DNA from 4 places in the Lysinibacillus sp. NPDC047702 genome. Region 3 is predicted to be linked to each of the others. Evidence: riboswitches for the same ligand, from Rfam matches in the RefSeq annotation. Region 3 holds a riboswitch; each other region holds the start of a gene.
The links. Region 3 has a riboswitch for cobalamin ahead of ACQKIM_RS03595 (energy-coupling factor ABC transporter permease). Riboswitches for the same ligand answer to the same signal wherever they lie in the genome.
Positions count from the first base shown of each region.

Region 1: another riboswitch for cobalamin. It lies ahead of mmgD (citrate synthase); the one in region 3 lies ahead of ACQKIM_RS03595 (energy-coupling factor ABC transporter permease).
Region 2: another riboswitch for cobalamin. It lies ahead of metE (5-methyltetrahydropteroyltriglutamate--homocysteine S-methyltransferase); the one in region 3 lies ahead of ACQKIM_RS03595 (energy-coupling factor ABC transporter permease).
Region 4: another riboswitch for cobalamin. It lies ahead of ACQKIM_RS19450 (FecCD family ABC transporter permease); the one in region 3 lies ahead of ACQKIM_RS03595 (energy-coupling factor ABC transporter permease).

Region 1 covers NZ_JBNNMG010000013.1:37,769-42,970, forward strand. The annotation lists gene prpD (2-methylcitrate dehydratase) at 1-1,422, opposite strand, end outside; gene mmgD (citrate synthase) at 1,521-2,630, opposite strand; cobalamin riboswitch at 2,821-3,014, opposite strand; gene ACQKIM_RS09180 (NUDIX hydrolase) at 3,268-3,750, shown strand; gene ACQKIM_RS09185 (ABC transporter ATP-binding protein) at 3,875-4,681, opposite strand; gene ACQKIM_RS09190 (ABC transporter ATP-binding protein) at 4,694-5,202, opposite strand, start outside.
Region 2 covers NZ_JBNNMG010000033.1:46,295-51,496, reverse strand. The annotation lists gene metE (5-methyltetrahydropteroyltriglutamate--homocysteine S-methyltransferase) at 13-2,307, opposite strand; cobalamin riboswitch at 2,489-2,667, opposite strand; gene ACQKIM_RS16065 (NlpC/P60 family protein) at 3,129-4,073, shown strand; gene ACQKIM_RS16060 (hypothetical protein) at 4,705-4,932, opposite strand.
Region 3 covers NZ_JBNNMG010000004.1:91,385-96,586, forward strand. The annotation lists gene cobJ (precorrin-3B C(17)-methyltransferase) at 1-266, opposite strand, end outside; gene ACQKIM_RS03590 ((2Fe-2S) ferredoxin domain-containing protein) at 271-642, opposite strand; cobalamin riboswitch at 784-967, opposite strand; cobalamin riboswitch at 1,213-1,397, shown strand; gene ACQKIM_RS03595 (energy-coupling factor ABC transporter permease) at 1,536-2,282, shown strand; gene ACQKIM_RS03600 (energy-coupling factor ABC transporter substrate-binding protein) at 2,284-2,556, shown strand; gene cbiQ (cobalt ECF transporter T component CbiQ) at 2,559-3,329, shown strand; gene ACQKIM_RS03610 (energy-coupling factor ABC transporter ATP-binding protein) at 3,329-4,168, shown strand; gene ACQKIM_RS03615 (N-acetyltransferase family protein) at 4,599-5,039, opposite strand.
Region 4 covers NZ_JBNNMG010000047.1:22,405-27,606, forward strand. The annotation lists gene ACQKIM_RS19450 (FecCD family ABC transporter permease) at 1-1,012, opposite strand, end outside; cobalamin riboswitch at 1,163-1,353, opposite strand; gene ACQKIM_RS19455 (biotin transporter BioY) at 1,525-2,121, shown strand; gene ACQKIM_RS19460 (YdhK family protein) at 2,232-2,801, shown strand; gene ACQKIM_RS19465 (response regulator transcription factor) at 2,839-3,540, opposite strand; gene ACQKIM_RS19470 (ATP-binding protein) at 3,515-4,912, opposite strand.

The DNA.
Region 1 (5,202 bases), on a different contig from region 3:
TTCAACAAATTCATGAACATAGCTATTTTCAATAAGCTCTTGATTCGCGCATAGCTGTTTTATTTTATTCAATTGCTTTGATGAATAATGAGTACTAATATTTCGTTGGAATTTATCAATAATTTTAGGGAATGCTTCCTCACGGCGGAAACGGTGACCTAATGGATACTCACATTCTATTAATTCAGATGATGAACCATCTTTATAGTAAATTTGCACAGCATTGGCAATAGAACGTTTGTCTGGATCTAAGTAATCGATGGTATATTGTGCTTTTTCAACAACAACCATTTTCTTTCTCAGTTCATCTATACGTGGATCTGCAGCCACGTCATCTTCATAATGATCTGCGATAATGTCGCCATACATTAATCCAATTGCTGTAATATATTGAATACAGTGATCACGGTCAGCAGGATTATTGAGTGGTCCCTCTTTATCTATAATGCGAATGGCTGATTCATGTGTTGTAATCACAATTTTTTCAATATCTTCTAAACGGTTTTTCACTTCTTCATGTAAATGCACAGCGCATTCGGCAGCCGTTTGTGCATGAAATTCAGCCGGGAAAGAAACCTTGAAGAGCACATTTTCCATAACATAAGATTTAAGTGATCTTGCCAGCTTTAGTTCTTGTTTTTTGAAGAGTACGTCCTGGAAACCCCATCCAGGTGCTGATAATGCAGTTGCATACCCCATTTCTCCTTTTATTGCCATCATAGCCAATTGTACAGCCCTGCTTGTTGCGTCACCTGCTGCCCATGATTTTCTTGACCCTGTATTAGGTGCATGACGATATGTTCGTAGGCTGGAATTATCAATCCAAGCATTTGATAATGCATTAATAATTTCTTGACGTGTTCCACCTAACGCTTTTGTAACAACAGCAGTAGTCGCAATTTTTACATATAAAACATGATCCAATCCTACACGATTCAAGCTATTTTCCAATGCTAAAACCCCTTGGATTTCATGGGCCTTAATCATCATTTCTAATACTTCTTTGATTTTTAAAGGCTCTTTGCCTTGTGTAATACGTTCACGGCTCAAATAATCCGCAACTGCTAAAATGCCACCCAAATTATCAGAAGGATGTCCCCATTCAGCCGCAAGCCATGTGTCGTTATAATCCAACCATCGAATCATACAGCCGATATTGAAAGCTCCTCTCACTGGATCCAAAACGTAAGAGGTACCTGGTACACGTGTACCGTTTGGAACGATTGTCCCTGGAACAACTGGACCAAGAAGCTTTGTACATTCAGGATATTGTAAGGCTAAAATTCCACAGCCTAAAGTATCTAATAAAACATAACGTGCTGTTTCATAGGCTTCTTCACTGGTAATCGTAGTATTTAATACATAATCTGCAATATCGCTTAATAATTGATCTGTCTTAGATATTTCATTAGTTTTTATCATCTATATCTTCCTTTCACTACCTCTATTTGATATACTAGTAAGTTGATGGACATTGGTCAGAATGTCCATCAGTACTATGGCGAGTTGTTATATGTTGATTACACTGTTACTTCTTCAAGGTTATGACGCTCGCCCATATAATGAACGCGAGGTCTAAACAGCTTGTTATTTTCATGCTGTTCAATCACATGTGCACATAAGCCGACGGTACGAGAGCTAAAGAAAATTGGGGTATAGATTTCAATAGGCAGTCCAAGCATGTAATATACAGGTGCTGCGTAGTAATCTAAATTTGGATACAATCCTTTTTCCTGCACCATTACTTTCTCACCAGCCTCACACATGCGATATAATAGATCGTCACCATGTTCTAAACATAATTTACTTAATGCCTCTTTCATTATTTGTGCACGTGGATCCATTTTCTTCATGTATACACGATGACCAAAGCCCATGATTTTTTCTTTCTTTTGCAGCAATGTTTCAAAGCCTTCCACTGTCTTTGCTTCAAGAAGCATATACATCACAGCCTCGTTTGCTCCACCATGTAAATTTCCTTTCAATGATGCTACAGCTCCAGTTAAAGCTCCATATAAATCGGATTGTGTAGAGGCAATAACACGAGCCGTAAATGTAGAATTAGGCATTTCATGTTCACTATATAGAACAAGGGATTGATCGAAAGTTTCCTCCTCCAGCACTGTTGGCTTTTTTCCAGTAATCATGTAAAAGAAATTCGCACTATAAGAAAGATTACTATCGGGCTCTACTACCTCTTGTCCATTGAGTACACGATAGCTATTCGCTACAATATTTGGCATACTTCCTAAAAGTCTAAAGGCTCTCTTTAAATTCTCCTCTGTAGAACGATCATCGATTTGCTGATCATAGCCTGCTAATACTGATATCCCAGTTCTCAGCCCATCCATTGCATGTGTTCCCTTTGGCAATAGCTTAAAAATATGAAAAATTTCTTGTGGAACCTGATAGTTTGTTTTCAAAATGGCTTTCAGTTCATTCTGTTGCGCAATAGCTGGTATTTCTCCGTTGAATAGTAAATGCACAATGTCTAAATAAGAATATCGCTTCGATAATTCAATCAAGTCATAGCCTCTTATAACAATTTGACTTTGTACTGTGTCTAAAAAAGATAATTTAGTCTCAGTGGCAATGATTCCATCTAGACCTGGTGAATAATTTAACTCCATACATTACAGCCCCTTTGTTTATTCATTCTTGTAAGCGTTAACATTCAAGCGCGAAAGAACAACAAAAAAACAACTTCTATCCTTTTAGAAGTTGTTAATCTACAAATACATGACAGAGTAAAAAACAGCGAATTTACAATAATTCACAATAATCATACTGTAGCTAACACCTCCCTATCCTCGTAGGTCAATTGATGCTTGTTTAGTGGCAGGTCTCCTGACTTATGATCAACGCTACAATATCGCCTTCCCATTTTGATAAACAAAACAGTGGTATTGTTATTGAGCTCCTAAATACAGTTGCGGGACAGTGTTGGACTCTTACCAACTTCCCTTTTAATCAAATGAAATCACTTCACTTGAACCACCAAAATTTAGCATATTCAATTTGTCTTTTAACCTTATCATAGAGATTCAAAAACAATCAATATAGGTAAAATTCAGAAAAGGCAGTTTATCAAAAGCTATTTTCCATTTTTAAAGAACTATTCTATATTTTTTAGCATTATTTCGTACAAAAAAAGATTGTTAAGGGATGAAACTAGCCTACTTTCAAAAGTAATTAAGAAAATAGAGGTTTCTTATTTAGCAAAGCAGAACTATTTATATGAATAAATTTTTAGTAGGAGTGGAAATTTTGGGGTATATTTCAGAATTAAGAAAGCAGTTCGGTAGCAGACCAATTATAAGCGTCGGAGCGACAATCCTTGTGGTAAACAATGACAAGAAAATTCTCTTTCAAAAACGCTCAGATACATTTAATTGGGGATTACCTGGTGGTTCAATGGAACTGAACGAAACTTTAGAGGAGGTTGCTTCCCGTGAACTTCATGAAGAAACTGGACTCGTGGCTAATGAATTTGAATTGATAGGTGTTTTTTCAGGACCGGATTATTATTTTCAATATCCTAATGGTGATGAAACATATACGGTCATACATCTTTATTTAGCTAAACACGTAAATGGTGTATTAGAAATGAAGGATGGTGAGAGTTTGAATCTTACATATTTCAGCAGAAAAGAGCTTCCAGATAATATAGAAAAGAGAACAAAAGCTATTTTAGAAAATCTGGGAGATAAATTGTGGGATTTACATAGTTCTTTTACCAAGCAATCGTAAAATAACAATAACCCCGTTCCAAATTAGGGATGGGGTTAAATGTGTTATTCAAAATGGCAAATGTGATTTATCTTTGGCGATTTTTTCAAATACACTTTATATAATAGATAGTATGGAAAGCTCATTATTCTCTATTATTCTTACTACTTCTTACCTGGGGGTGCGATGGCAAAATAGCATTGGAAAGTTCAAGAGAAGCGGGATGCTGGAATGTTTCCCCCTTCCTGATTTCTTCCACTAGCTGACCATGCTGCATGACAAGTATGCGGTCTGACATAAAACGTGTTGCCTGTAAATCATGAGAAATAAAAATATATGCAAGTTGCAAATCTCTTTGAAGTGTTTGTAATAGCTGGATAATATGCTTCTGCAATATCATATCAAGACTACTAATGGCCTCATCTAATACAATCAATTTTGGATTTAAAGCAAGCGCTCTAGCGATGTTAACACGCTGCTGCTGCCCTCCACTTAGCTGCGAAGGATACTTTTGAGCAATTGTACACTCTAACTCCACACAGTCTAGTAATTCCCTTACCTTATGTTGTCTCTCTGTTTTACTGAATTGCTCGAAATTAAGAAAAGGTTCTTCTACTATGTCAAAAATTGTCTGCTTCGGATTAAATGAATGATAGCTACTTTGAAAGACAGCCTGTAAATCTCTTCGTATCATTTTTTTGTGCTTATTTGTTGCCTCATAAAGATTAACACCTTGAAATAGAACTTCTCCGTTAGTAGGTCGGTCAATTCCTAAGATAATACGACCTAATGTGCTTTTACCTGAGCCACTTTGTCCGACTATTCCTAAGCATTCGCCCTCCTGAAGTGAAAATGTTACTTTCTGTAATACAGGAGCTTCCTGCCTTCGTTTGAATATGAACGGCCTTTGAGAATAATACTTCTCAATATTTTTCACTTCTAACAGCTTCATCTTTTTTCACCTCTAAAACATAATTCTTGATTGTAAAAGTTTCTTGGAATAGGGATGCTGAGGGGCATCAAAAAAATCAAAGACATTCGTCTGCTCAATAACTTCACCTTGATACATCACAGATACATCGTCAGCTAGTTCAGCAATAACTCCTAAATCATGTGTCACAAGAATAATAGTAGCCTCTGTTTCCAAGCGAATTTGGTCAAACAATGTTAATACTTGTTTTTGATTGACTGTATCTAGCGCTGTTGTTGGCTCATCTGCAATGTATAGGGTTGCCTGTATGGCCAATGATAAAGCGATCATCATTCGCTGTAACATTCCTCCACTTAATTGAAAAGGATAGTAATGCAAAAGTTGCTCTGGATTAGGTAAATTAACTTTATTCATGGCATCAATGGCGATCTGCCTTATTTCTTTTTTAGTCATAACGAAGTGAGCTTTTAATGTCTCCCGAAAATGCCCTTCGATGGTTTGTATACTATCAAAAGCTGAAGACGGATTTTGCATAATCATAG
Region 2 (5,202 bases), on a different contig from region 3:
TCATGTTTTTGATTACAATGCAGATTGTTGCACCTGTTGACGAAGGTTTTTTGCCGCTGCAACCATATGAGCTAATGCTGCTACCGTTTCTGGTTCCTTTCTTGTTTTTAAACCACAGTCAGGATTCACCCAAAATTGATTGTGCTTTAATACTTGTAGGCTATCCTGCATAATGTTTAACATTTCCTCCTCACTTGGTACACGAGGACTATGAATATCATATACACCTAAACCAATGCCTTTTTCATACGGATTGACTTTTAGTGAAGAAATCAGCTCACCGTGGCTACGTGATGTTTCAATTGAAATAACATCCGCGTCCAATGCACTAATTGGTTCGATAAAATCATTAAATTCACAGTAGCACATATGAGTATGAATTTGCGTTTCATTCCTCACACTAGATGTGGCAAGTTTAAAGGCATTTACTGTCCATTCCAAATACGCTCCCCAATTTTCTTTACGAAGCGGCAGTCCCTCTCGTAAGGCCGGCTCGTCAACCTGAATAATGGAAATTCCTGCAGCTTCTAATGCCTCTACTTCCTGTCGAAGGGCCATGGCAATCTGATAGGTTACATCTTTTCTTGAAATATCATCACGCACAAAGGACCAGTTTAAAATTGTTACAGGACCTGTAAGCATTCCTTTAACATAGCGCTTTGTTAAATTCTGTGCATAGGCTGTTTCTGTCACAGTCATTGGTAGTTCCCATGCTACGTCGCCATAAATAATAGGTGGCTTCACACAACGAGAACCGTACGAAACAACCCAAGCCTTTTCTGTAAAAGCAAAGCCCGTTAGTTTTTCGCCAAAATATTCGACCATATCTGTTCGCTCAAATTCACCATGCACAAGAACATCTATATCTAATTCCTCTTGAATAGCAATCCAGCGCTTTGTTTCCTTTTCAACAAATGTATTATACTCATCATTTGTAAGCTGCTTCTTACGCCACGCCTGACGTGTACGTTTAACTTCATCAGATTGTGGAAAGCTTCCAATAGTCGTCGTTGGAAATAGTGGTAATTGTAATGCTTGCTGTTGAATTGTTTGTCTTGTTTTAAAATTACTGTGGCGTTCAAAGTCTTGTGTCGATACCTCTTGAATTGCCTGTTGAATCGCTTTATTTTGACGAATTTGATGGTTTTTTAATGCCTCAATAGCCTTCATGCTGTCTGATAGCTTATGATTTGCTGCACCATTTGTGTCTTGAATATAACTAGTCACTTCAACCAATTCCACTATTTTTTCATCTGCAAAGGCAAGTGCATTGTGAAGGACAGGATCAAGCTTGGTTTCTAGAGCAGTAGTGATCGGCACATGCTGTAAGTTACAGGAAGTCTGAATCCAAATGTCTTTTGATTTACTTAATTGTTCAATTGCTTTTATAGTGGCACCCACTTCTGCTAGATTTGCACGCCAAATATCTCGACCGTTAATAATACCAATGGCTAATGCTTTATCCTGCGGGAAACCGTATTGACGAAGTGCCTCCATATTTTTGTGATAGCCATGCACAAAGTCTAAGCCAATCCCTTGTACAGGAAGAGTCACCAATGATTCATATGCTGACAAGGATTCAAAATATGTTTGTAGCATAATTTTCGCTTCCGGTACTGATGCAGCTAGCTGTGTATATATTTCTTGGACAAGCTTGATCTCTGCGTCATCTAAAGTTGTTACAAGTGCTGGCTCTTCTATTTGAATCCAATTAGCTCCAGCAACCACTAACTCCTTTAACACCTGCGTATAAAGTGGTATTAAGTCTAAAATGAAGGCTACCTGAGAAAGTTTGTCATAGCCTTTTGTCAGCTTACAAAATGTATAAGGACCAATTAATGTCGGCTTTGCTGTTATACCAAACGCTTCCTTCGCCTCTAAAAAATCAGCAACTATTTTATTCTCTGTTAATTGTAAAGGTTGTCCCTCATATTCTGGCACAATGTAGTGATAGTTCGTATTAAACCATTTTGTCATTTCACTAGCCACTGCCTGTTTATTGCCACGAGCTATGCCGTAGTATGTTTGTAAATCGACCTTTCCGCCTTGCCATTGAAAGCGTTTGGGAACCAATCCGAACATGATAGCAGTATCCAGCATTCTGTCATACAATGTGAAATCTCCGACTGTTATAACATCTAGCCCCAGTTGAAGTTGCTTTTCAATACGTGCTAATCGTATATCCTTCAGCTGCTGCAGAAACGCTTCCTCTGTCAATTCCTTTTTCCAAAATAATTCTAATGCCTTTTTCCATTCTCGATCCTCTCCAATATATGGATAGCCAATTGCTGTACTTGTATAAGTCATGTTACTCTCTCCTTAATTCGTAAAATAAAAAAAGCCATTTCCCGTTATTGGAAAATGGCTGACATTGTTTATCAAACATACAGACATACAGAAATAATACGATTTATTTTAAAATCGTAGGATTCATTGTCGCACAGTGCCGATTGGTCACATTTCACCGCCTATTTCCACGTAGGTATTTGGTGTGTACTAGACATTGGCAGGTCTCCTGGCTTCTCATCAACACGCCTCACAACCTTCCCAGTTTCCCAGTGGTATTTATGATTTGCTCCGAATTACAGTTGCGGGACAGCGTCGGATTTGCACCGACTTCCCTTTTAAACCAAATTCTCATTTGGCACCAACTCTTACACAGTATTCAATTATGCTCTTACTATAACATATATTTTTCTGAAAAGTAGCATTATTTTCAGATTTTTTTGATTCTATCCTCTAATGTTGTAGTTCTATCCGTCATCTTGGCTGATCTATCCTTCACATTTAAGGTTCTATCCACTTGTCAATCCATATATTTTTTGGTATTATTCGGTAATCTCGTAGAAATCATTCCACAATCATAACGCTAGTTTGCAATTGGCTGTTCTCTATATGGTACTGTCAATCGATTCTAAATTAAAACAATTACATCCTATTGAAACATTTGTAATGAAACTGTAAATTCCGGCGATGAAGCCTTTTATATCAAGCAATTAGGTCAATTTCCAGCAACTCGTGGTAACATTTACCTCGAAGAAGCCTTACTTTTTCATGCTACGATTAATTCCAATGGCGAGCCAAAATAGGATTAATCCTAGCATTGACTTTAGGAGGTAACTAACAACATGAACAAACGTAAACGATTTTTAAGCACAACATTAGCATTGTCAATAGGTTTTACCACATTAGGAATGGTACAGCCAGCTATTCAGCCAATAGAGGTAGAAGCTGCAACTATTAATAATTTCAACAATCAACAGGCTGTTGCCGCAAAGGCAGAGCAACTAATTCAAACTGGTAAAAGTTTAATTGGAAAGGCAACATACAGCAATACGGTATACAAGCCTACATATCCATATAAATTTTCCTGCGCTTCATTTTTGATGTACATTTTCGAGAAAAATGGTGTTGATCTTGCAACGTACAATGAAGATTATATGATGAAGCAAGGAACATATGTAGCTAAAAATCAACTACAAAAAGGTGATTTATTATTCTTTAGAAGTAAAAAAACTGGCACAGATCCTGACCATGTAGGTATGTATATTGGGAATAATAAAATCATTCATATGGCTGATTCTAAACAGAACATCGTAATTTCTGATTTAAGTAGTAAGCCATATTATACTGATAATTATGTAACAGCCCGTAGAGTATTACCTACTTTACTTTCCGCTAACCCAGCAACAAAAGGTGATAAAATTGTCGAAAACGCTTATAGCTATAAAAATAAAGTGACGATGAGTTCAACGATTAATGAACAAAACCTGCGTTTTACAGGCCCTGGTTTTGTCGAGTATGTTTATCGTAAAAGTGGTGTAAAACTTGGTACAACAAACTTAAAAGAGCAAATGAAATTAGGATCTACAGTTTCACGTGCAAATTTAAAGAAGGGCGATTTAGTATTCTTTAATAGTACTCCGGGATCTCAAACACCTTCAATGGTAGGCATATATGCAGGAGATCATCGTATTATGATTCCAAATTCAAATGGAATTATTACTAGAGTAATGTTTGTCGATTATTATGATAAACATTATATTACGGCAAAACGTGTTTTTTCAAATTAACACAAATCCAATTTGAGTAGAAAGACCGATTTGGCTATACCTATGACGAAAGCTTGCAATCTTCCTCACACCATTTATGGCGGAAAAAAGATTACAACAAACAGCTATTAATCATGGACAATCAATATATTGATTTTGAAACAAGGTTTAAAGTTTTTTAATTTAACAACACGTTGCATACTATAAAATTAGAAAAAGAAGTATTCCTCCATGAGGGTACTTCTTTTTCATAGTGTTGAAAAATTAAATAGTCAAGGGACTCTTTGTGAATATTTAGTCAAAATGAAGGTGATTTCCGTTCCAGGCTACTCGCTTTGCCGCTGACGCTTCGCTTTCGCGCAGAGCTAGGCTTCCTGCGCTGGAGGAACGAAGACTAAGTGCGTCACGTCCTGTGACAACGCCTTCGTGACCAACATCGTGTTGGCCTCAGTTTCTCGTTTGTCTCGCTATCCCACGGGAGTCGAGTAGCCTTGCACTCCAATCAGCAATAGTGTAGAACTTTAAATATTTTCTTCCCTCAAAAGAAAAGTAAAGTAAATGCATGTTACTCACCATCATTAAATGGATAGAATATTGGTACAAATTCTACAGCTGTTAACCTACATTTTATGCGTAAAACTACTTTGTAACTTTACATAAAGTACTCCTCTGTTTTCGCATAGTAAAATGTTATCAAAGCTCCATTTTTGCACAATATAATGATGGCTAAGACTCCAAATGTATCACTATATATTTGTGTGAATTGCCAGAAGAAAATACGATGAGCAAAGGTTGATTGGAGTGTAGACTGAGTGACTCCTCGGGGATTCAGCGTCACAGATGAGACCCTGGAGCGAGCTACGCGAGTGAAGCGGCTCATCGGACGCCCCCAGGAAAGCACTCAGTCGGAACGAAGATCAACCCCTCGTTTTGAAAAAGGACTATACTTTTTAATTTGTCATCTTGATTTCATTGACATAATAGTATTTCAACAACATGAAAAGAAGTATTCCTCCATGAGGGTACTTCTTTTTCATAGTATTTAATGGTCGAGGTATTATTTGAAGGTAATTTCCGTTCTGAAATACCATAAATTTCAAATCCTTGAATAAGGAAATTTTGGTTTTGAGGATAGGATTGCTGAATTGAT
Region 3 (5,202 bases):
TAAACACCAGAATCACCGCTGGAAATAACAGATACGATATTCCCTGCCTCCGCTTGGCGTACCGCTTCCTGTGCACGAGATACTTCCTCCGTCATACCTGTACTAACAATGGATTTTGCATTAACTAAGTCTTGAATAAGCTCTACATATGTTTTATAGCCTATGATCATATCACTCTGTTGCAATGCCTCCACTGCCCGATGCGTAATATGATTAAAATCACCAGGCCCAAAGCCAACTACGAAAATCTTCCCTTTTTGCGCCATTTTGTTACCCCTCTTTCACCTTTTCGATGCCTTTAATGGCTGTTGTTTGTGCTGTCCGCTGCAATGTACCCTCCCGAAGTGTAAAAACATGTTCATGATGCAGTGACTCATGATGTAAATCCTGCACAAGTGCCCTCGCATGCTCAGTTGTTGGCACACGGTACCAATTTCCTTGCGGATAAGCAATGACAACACAGGCATCCTTACATCTGCCGTTACAGCGTGTCCGTGTTGTATGTATTTTTTTATCAAGTGCCTGCAACTGTATTTCATCACGAATTGCTTGTGTAATTTCCTCCGCTTCTTTTTTCATACAGCTGCTGCCATTGCAAATAAAAAGATGGGTTTGCATCCCTTCTAAATTCCAAGTAGTCATCGTTGTTCTCCCCCTCAATACTTTTAGGAACAAAGAAAAACCTTTACTCTAATCGAAGAGTAAAGGTTTAGTAGAAGCCAAATAAAGTCGAATAAATTACAGGTACTCGCCTTTGCTTCAACTTCTCCCTCCGAAAAGTTTGCATGCATTATTACATAAGCAGGTTTCCTGACTTAAGCTTCCATTTACTTTCGCGCCTTCCCAAGTTTGCACTAGTGGCATTTGCGATTTCATCAGCTATTACAGTAGCGGGGGCTGTATCGGATTTTCACCAATTTCCCTATTATCTTGAAAATATTCAAGCACTTATGTATGTTTATATATCAAATTTGTATGTTTTACATGAATTGAAAACTGTCTCTATCATATCTTATAATTTTAAAATTTCAATATTTCTCACTAAAATCATGACAATTTTATTAAAATTTCATCAAAAATTTCATAGAATAAAGAAAAATTCTCTTTTATTTTATCAGAATTTTCTACATTGCACCTCAATTAAAAAAATTTTTTTCTTAAAAAAGATAGCCTCATGATGGAAAATCATGTTACACTTTGTCGTGAAATCTCACAACTTCATCTTTTTTCGGTGCGAAGTGCTTATCATTTTGCTTAAAAGGGAAGCCGGTTCAAGTCCGGCGCGGTCCCGCCACTGTACTAGGGAGTTTTATAGAGAATGCCACTGTCCAACGGATGGGAAGGCCTATAAAACGAGGAACTAAAGCCAGGAGACCTGCCGAAAAGAATGTGAACGTTTCAACCTACGAGGATAGGTGTGCGGCTTAGTAGAATCGAATTCTATTTGTTTTTTAGCTATGCACTTTTCCAATATGGAGAAGTGTTTTTTTATTTTCGCACGCTTTTTCAAAAACTATAAGTGAGGAGGAGAAATTTTGAAATTCTCAGGCTGGAAACTTAGTTATTTCTTATTGGCATTTTTATTTGTGCCAAATCGTGCATTTGCCATGCATATAATGGAGGGCTTTTTGCCAATTGAATGGGCCATTTTTTGGTGGGTTGTATCCATTCCATTTATTATTTTAGGATTACGTTCAATTCGCAAAACCATTGATGCAAACCCTGAAACAAAAATGATATTAGGGCTATCAGGCGCTTTTGCTTTTGTGCTATCAGCATTAAAGATACCGTCTGTAACAGGAAGCTGCTCGCATCCAACAGGTGTTGGGCTTGGTACAGTTCTGTTTGGACCATTAGCAATGAGCGTAATTGGAACAATTGTATTACTATTCCAAGCTTTACTTTTAGCACATGGAGGACTTACAACTTTAGGAGCAAACGCTTTTTCCATGGCAGTTGTTGGTCCAATTATTGCTTATTATGTATTTAAAGGCTCGCAAAAAATGGGTCTATCATTTTCTTTAGCTGTGTTCTTAGCTGCTATGCTTGGTGACTTAGGTACATATATTGTCACTTCAGTACAACTAGCTCTTGCTTTCCCTTCTGAGGTTGGTGGCTTTATGGCATCATTCTCAAAATTCGCGGGTATTTTTGCATTAACACAAATCCCTCTAGCTGTTAGTGAAGGAATTTTAACAGTAGTCGTGATGAATTTCTTGAAAAAATACAATGTAAGCGAATTAAAAGCTTTACGTGTTTTCTCAACAAAGGAGGCACATTAGAATGAAAAAAAACTTATTACTGCTTGCAATTGTTGTATTATTAGCCATTGTCCCATTATTCATACAAAAAGGTGCTGAATTCGAAGGAGCAGATGGTGAGGCGGAGGCGGCAATTGGTGAAATAAATGCTGAATACGAACCATGGTTTGAAAGCTTATGGGAACCACCAAGTGGAGAAATTGAAAGCTTATTATTCGCACTACAAGCTGCTATAGGTGCTGGATTTATCGGATACTTTATCGGCTTAATGCGCGGCAAACATAAAGAAGGTTAAGTATGTTGCTCATTGATAAGTATGCATATATGAATAAGCTAGCGTCTGTTCATCCGCTAGAAAAAATGATGTTTTCTTTTGGACTATTATTATTGTCGCTTATCATGAGAGATGAACGAATTTCACTCATTACATTTATTGTAATGAGTGCTTTTATCATTATAAGCGCAAAAATTCCTGTTAAATATTATTTTAAACTATTATTGTTACCTGGATTTTTTTTACTATCTAGCTTATTATCTATTTTAATATCTATAGCCCCGGCGACAAGCATGCTACCTGAACATATCTGGTCATTTTCTATTAATAATTGGACAATTTTTGTAGGCAACGCAAGCATAGTGACAGCACAGCAACTTTTTTTCATCGTTCTTGGAAGTGTCAGTTGTTTATATTTTTTAATCCTAACAACATCTGTACAGTCTATTTGTCATGTGTTGAGACAATGTAGAATTCCTGCTTTGTTTGTTGAGCTGGTAGAATTAACATATCGATTTATTTTTATTTTTTTAGACAGTATGCAAAAAATTCACCTTGCTCAGCAGGCTCGACTTGGTTATCACTCACCTGCCCAGTGGCTACGCTCTGTATCTATGCTTATCGCCGCTTTATTTGCTGAAATGTTCCAACGAAGCCGTGAGCTTAATAATGCCATGCAAGCACGTGGTGGCGAAGCGGTCTATTGGCAGGAGAATGCAACCTATAGCATGAAAAACTGGCTGGGTATTGCCGCTATCTTACTATTCCTCATCGTGTATGGAGGTTTTTTCTAATGACAACAGACTTATACTTTGAACTAAATCAGCTTTCTTACGCCTATGCAGATGGAACGCACGCCCTAACAAATATTAGCCTCCAAATTCCGAAGGGCAAAAAAATCGCCCTACTAGGTCATAACGGAGCAGGAAAATCGACTTTATTTCAGCATCTCAATGGCATTCTCAAGCCAACTTCTGGAAATATAGCCTTTTGTGGCAAGGCTCTTAATTATAGTAGAAAAGCATTAAAAGAATTACGTCAACAGGTTGGCATAGTTTTTCAGGATGCAGACAATCAGTTGTTTTCTGGTACAGTGAAGCAGGATATTGCATTTGGACCTTTGAACCTCGGCTGGACCACTGAAAAAATTGAAGAGAAAATTGCTTGGGCAGTAGCACAAACTGAGGTGGAAGCACTACTCGATAAACCAATACATTTTTTAAGTGTAGGTCAAAAAAAGCGGGTAGCTATGGCAGGCGTACTAGCGATGGAGCCAACTGTTTTATTATTAGACGAGCCTACCGCAGGACTCGATAATTATTATGCTGCACAAGTTTTACAGTATTTAGCTAAATTAGAAAATGGGAATCGTACCATTTTAATGGCGACCCATGACATCCCATTGGCCTATGAATGGGCAGATCAAATAATTGTTATGGAGGGTGGAAAAATCATCTATAACGGGGACCCTGTTGAGATGTTTTATCAAGAGGAGTTACTTCAACGAGCCCATCTGGAACGTCCCTGGGTCTTTGAAATGGCGCTTGCTTTACAGCGAAAAAAATTATTGAATGAAAACATTAAGCTGCCTCGTTCAAAAGATGATTTACAGAAACTGATTGAGCAGATTTGAGTATTTGTATCTGAGCTGTTTTTGAGAGAATCGGAGCTTTTTACTTTCGCACCTGAGCGTTTCTTGAAGGGTACCGAGCTTTTTGTTTTTGAACCCGAGCGTTTCTTGAGGAGACCCGAGCTCTTTGCTTTCATACCCGAGCGTTTCTTGGGGAAACCGAGCTTTTTGCTTTCATACCCGAGCGTTTCTTGAGGAGACCCGAGCTCTTTGCTTTCATACCTGAGCGTTTCTTGAGGAGACCCGAGCTCTTTGCTTTCATACCCGAGCTTTTTGTTTTCTGACCTGAGCGTTTCTTGGGGGAAACCGAGCGTTTCTTGAGGGGACCCGAGCTTTTTGCTTTCGTACCTGAGTGTTTTTTCTTGCACCATATAGGAAATGACCAATTTAACAAGAAAAGCATCTTCGCCCCTATCGACGAGATGCTTTTTTCTTAATCAAAATACTTTACGTAATTACAATATTGATCTTGTTTCATATGAAGATTTTCGTATAGCTTCCGCGCATTAATATTATCGGTGGCAGTTTGAAGTGTGACATAACGAGCAGACTGCTGCTCACAATATTGAAATACCTTTTGCATTAATGCCGTGCCTACCCCTAAGCCCCTCGCATCTTCATTCACATATATATCATTTAAAATATATGCACGCTGTAAAGCAATGGAAGAAAAGGTAGGATATAATTGTGTAAATCCCACTGGCTTGTCATTTTCTACAGCTATAAAAATAATAGATTCCTTCAAAGCCATTCGTAATTGTAAAAATGCCTTTGCACTGCTTCGATCTGATTCAATCCCATAGAATTGGCGGTATTCATCAAAAAGCACTGCTACCTCTTCTAATTCATTCATTGTTGCTTGAAATATGTTCATGCTGCTCTCCCCTTATGTCTACCCATGATTGTCAAAAAATATGAATCTAGCTCTCATTATAAAGGAAATAATCGGATAAAGAAAAGAATTCCCCACAAATTCGAGCAAGTATCACATTAGAGTGGCTTTTCCTGTAAATATTAAGCAACTTTTTTCAATATAT
Region 4 (5,202 bases), on a different contig from region 3:
GTAGTAGCCAGATGAAAAATGGTCCTCCACAAAAAGCAGTAATTATTCCAATCGGCATTTCTTCAGGGGCTATTAAAATTCGTGCAATTGCATCTGCCCAAACTAAAAAAATCCCTCCTAATAGAGCACTAATTGGTATTACATATTTATAGTTGGAACCTACTATTATGCGGACAATATGCGGAATAATTAAACCGACAAATCCAATTGAGCCACTTACTGCAACAAGTACGCCCGTTAATAAAGATACTAGCAGGATAAGCTGCAAACGAAATTGTTGGATATTGACACCTAATGTAACCGCAGCCTCTTCTCCAAGCAATAATAAATTTAAGTTCCGATAATGGAGCCACAGTAAGGCAAACACGACGATAAATATAGCTGTAGGAATGATTATATTACTCCATTTAGCACCTGCTAGACTACCAAGCATCCAATACATAACTGCCTTAATTCCATTCTCTTGCTTTGCCATCATTAAAATAAAATTCGATACAGCAGATAAAATAAACGACACTGCCATTCCCGCAAGTAAAAGTCTAAAAACAGAGATTCTTCCTCCGACACGTGCAAGGAAAAACACTAACAATATGGCAAGAAGTGAGCCTAAAAATGCAGATGCAGAAAGAGCGAAAATACCTAGAAATGAAAAAGCACCTAAAATAATAACTGCTGTAGCACCGACTGTTGCTCCTGAAGATATTCCCAATATGTATGGTTCAGCTATAGAATTACGCACAAGAGCCTGTATAGCTGCTCCAGCGATTGCTAAGCCTGCTCCTACGATTGCAGCTAGCAAGACGCGTGGCACCCGTATTTGCCAAATGATAATTTCTTGCGAGCGACTCCAATCCTGCTCTATAAAATTTTGAACGATTGGAATTTTGGATAGAATAACCTGCCACACATAAAGAGGTGTGATGGAAACAGATCCAACCATAACAGCCAAAGTCATAGAAATGATTAGTACTAGAAGCAGAGTCAGAGATAATAGTATAAATTTTTTATTCATATGTATAATACTCCTAATCAATCGTAATAGATATGAAACAATAAAAAAGAGTATTTCATGCATAGTATGCATAGAAATACCCTAGAATCATCAACAAAGTCAGAAAGATTTCCATCTATTGTCCGTAAATGCGTTCATCCTCGTGGGCATTACAAGTATCACTATATGGCAGGTCTCCTGGCTTCGGATCAACGTTTTACGATTACCTTCCCATCCTAGAACAGTGGCTAAATCATCATAAAACTCCTCGTTACAGTTGCGGGACAGCGTCGGACTTTCACCGACTTCCCTTTTAAGTGACACTTTGTATAAGATGTCACACCATTAGTATCCAAACTATTAAAATTATGACGATTCTATCATACATTTTAGTAGTTAGTCTATAAATAACCGTAAATTATAAACTTTAGCTGTGAAAACCGCAATTGAGTTAACCTAAATAAAATAACAAGTTGACACAAATGCTTTATTTTCTTACACTATTAATAACTTTAATAGATAGGAGTGAAATTATGACAACAGTTGCAGAACACTCTCATCATAGATTAAGAACAGTAGATATTGCCTATATTGGATTATTTTCAACATTAATGATGATCGGTGCTAATATTACCTCCTTTGTCCCTTTCATGTCTGTGGGAGGAGTCCCAATCACATTGCAAACTTTCTTCGCTATTTTAGCTGGATTAGTTCTTGGCAGTAGAAAGGGAGCGCTTGCTTGCACGGTATATATGTGTATTGGTTTAGCTGGTGCACCGGTATTTGCGCGTTTTGGTGGCGGCTTTGGACAAATCCTAAGCCCTACATTTGGCTTTATTGTCACATTTATTTTAGCAGCATTTATCGCAGGACTGATTGTTGAGCGCAGTGGAACAAAGAAAAGCTATATTGTTGCGGCAGTAATTGCTACAGCTATTAATTATTTACTGGGGACAAATTGGATGTACTTTGCTTTTAAACTATGGGCTAGCGCTCCTGACGCTTTCAATTATAAGATGGCATGGCTTTGGATGATGCCACCATTGCCAAAGGATATTATTTTAGCTGTCTTTGCGGGTATTTTTGCGCATCGTCTACAAAGAATATTGAAAATAATACCAATAAAATAGTTGTACCCTGAAAACGTCAATCTTAAAAAGATGGCGTTTTTCTTATAACGTGGCCATTATTTCTGCACATTTATTTGCTACATTAAGCGTAATAGTGAGGAGGAATAAATATGAAGATAAGAAGAAGCTGGTTTATTAGTTTACTGACAGTAATTGCTTTACTAGCGTTATCAGCTTGCTCTGACAAGACAGATTCAGGTGAAAAAAATGACAATGAGCAGAATACAATGATAGATCATTCCACAATGGATCATTCTAGCTCTGGTGAAGTGCCAATAGCGTTAAAAACTGCCGTAAACCCTACATTTTCAGTAGGAAGCACAGCTATTATTACTGATGGACATATGGAAGGTATGGAGGGAGCCAGGGCGACAATTGTAGGTGCATATGATACGACAGCATATATTGTCTCCTATGAGCCTGCTAAAGGTGGCGAGCGTGTCGAAAATCATAAGTGGGTTATTCATGAGGAATTGATCGATTCAGACTTGGCTCCATTAGCCCCTGGCACTGAGCTTAAGACGAATGCATCTCATATGAAGGGCATGGAAAATGCGACTGTTCGCATTGATAAGGCTGTCCAAACGACTGTTTATATGATTGATTACACTGCTACTACAAATGGAGAGTCTGTAAAAAATCATAAATGGGTAACTGAGGACGAATTGAAAGCAGAATAGACCTTTGAACCTCTGTAGAGTTCTAGCAGAGGTTCTTCTAGCTTCTGATGTCTAAAGCATTTCTTCCTGCTGACTTAAGCCATTTATAGCCAATTCCCCAAACAGTTTGTAAATAATCATCAGCAGGAAAACCGCTTTTCCGCAGTTTCTCTCGTAAATTACGTACATGCGAATCAATTGTTCGATCTTCAATCGAATCATTATATCCCCATACAGTATTAATAAGATGCTCCCTAGTAAATACCTTATTTTGATGTGCTAAAAATAAGGCCAGCATCCCAAATTCTTTAGGTGTTAAAGATATTTCTATCTGTCGAAAACATACTTCAAAGGATTCCTTATCTAAACGTAATCCCTCAAACAACACAATATTTTCATTAATTTTTGCCCTTCTTAGGACAGCATTAATACGTGCGAGTAACACGTCTTCATCAAACGGCTTCAGAATGTAATCATCTGCTCCTAGATTTAGACCTTTTACCATATCAGTATGCTCCCCCTTTGCTGTTAGCATGATGATAGGAACATCCCAAAACTTCCTTATTTCTTTACAGACCTGCCAACCATCCATCTCTGGCATCATAATATCTAAAAGTACCAAATCTACATGATTTTCTTCTAAATAGATCAGAGCCTCTTGAACGGATACCATTGCCTTACATGTAAAGATAGGCTCTAAATAAAGCTTAAGCAAGTCTAACATTCTGGGTTCATCATCTATGAGCAGTATTGTTTTCATACGTTTCGACTCCTTTAAACGTTAAAATAAAAGTTGTTCCTTTATTCTCTTTACTCTGGGCTGTTATTTCTCCCCCATGTGCCTGAACAAGCTCTTTCACAATTGAAAGTCCAAGTCCAACGCCCCCTAATGCACGACTACGGGATTTTTCAACACGATAAAATCGTTCAAATATATGGGGTAAATCCTTTTTGGAAATTCCCTTTCCAGTATCCTTAACAAGTATAGTTACTAAATCATCCTGTCTTTTTGCCATAACCGATATAGCATCACCTGATGCACAATATAATAAAGCATTATTGAGGAGATTCATTAATATTTGTTCAAGCCTTGCTGCATCAGCCATTAAGGTTAATCCTTCTTCACAATGAACATAAAAGTGCAGCTGTTTTTCTTGAAAGGCAGGGCTCAACTTTTCCTCAACATTTGCTAAAAACGTATTCAATCGAAGACATTCCTTTTCAATCATAAAGGAGTTTTCGTCCATTTTAGCTAAATCAAATAAGTCCTTTATTAAAAGAGAGAGTCGATTAGTTTCTTCTATAATAATACCTAAGTATTTTTGTCGATCTTGCTCCGTCAAACTACGTTTATAGAGAATATCTGCATAGCCTTTTATAAAAGTTAAGGGTGTCCTTAGCTCATGGGCGATGCTTGATAAAAAATCCTTTCGATCTTGTCTTAAATGATTCAAATCATCCGATAAATGCTGTATTGCAAGGGCAAGATCGCTTAATTCATCCTTGCCATTCGTAGAAAGCACCACGGAAAAGTCACCATTACTTATTTTCAAAGTAGCTTCTTTCATCTGAATTAATGGACGAGCCAATTTTTTAGATAAAACAATAATGACTGCAATGGTTACTAGACCAGAAACAAATCCAACAATTAAAAAATGCTTATTTAGGCGCTCCATTAATGCATGGATAGAATCTGTATTTTGAAACATAAAAACGTAACCAACTGTTGTCTGCTGTTTTTGAATCGGACTAATGGTTGCAATATATCTTTCTTTTTGCCAATTATGCTGAAGTATTTCCCCATTATATGGAACAGTATTCTCTAATTTATTTATATAATCTTTGATTTCAGGATGTGGGTGTGAAGACGCTAGTACCGTTCCAGTTATATTTGTAATAACCACCTCTGTATCTTCTACTGACTCCATTAGTACAATATGGGCTAGGGTTTCCTTGTCAAAATTTTGCTCTAATATTGTTCTATGAGAGTTTCCTCTTGCCTGCAAGCTGGTTAGTTCCTCCTCCACCCTTGAATTGGTTAAAGAAGTATGTAAAAAAAGCATCATAAATGTTTCAATGCAAAATAATGTAATAAAAAAAATGATTCCAAGCTTTAGTGAAAGTTTTTTCATTTGCTAACCACCATTTTGAAATTTCCAAAAAATCCGTGACATCCGCGGTGTATTATCATGCGTTTATATATTCGCTGAATAGGAAAAATACATCATCTCTCCACCTTTGAAGTATTCTGTACCTGACTATTCGCTTTCAGTACAAAAACAATTGTTGCTGTCGCTGCGCTTTCGCACAGAAACATTTGTTGCTGTCGCTGCGCTTTCGCTCAGAAATATTTGTTGCTGTCGTTACGCTTTCGCACAGTAAAAATCTGCTGAATTAAGTTTACAGTATAACGATAAAGTAT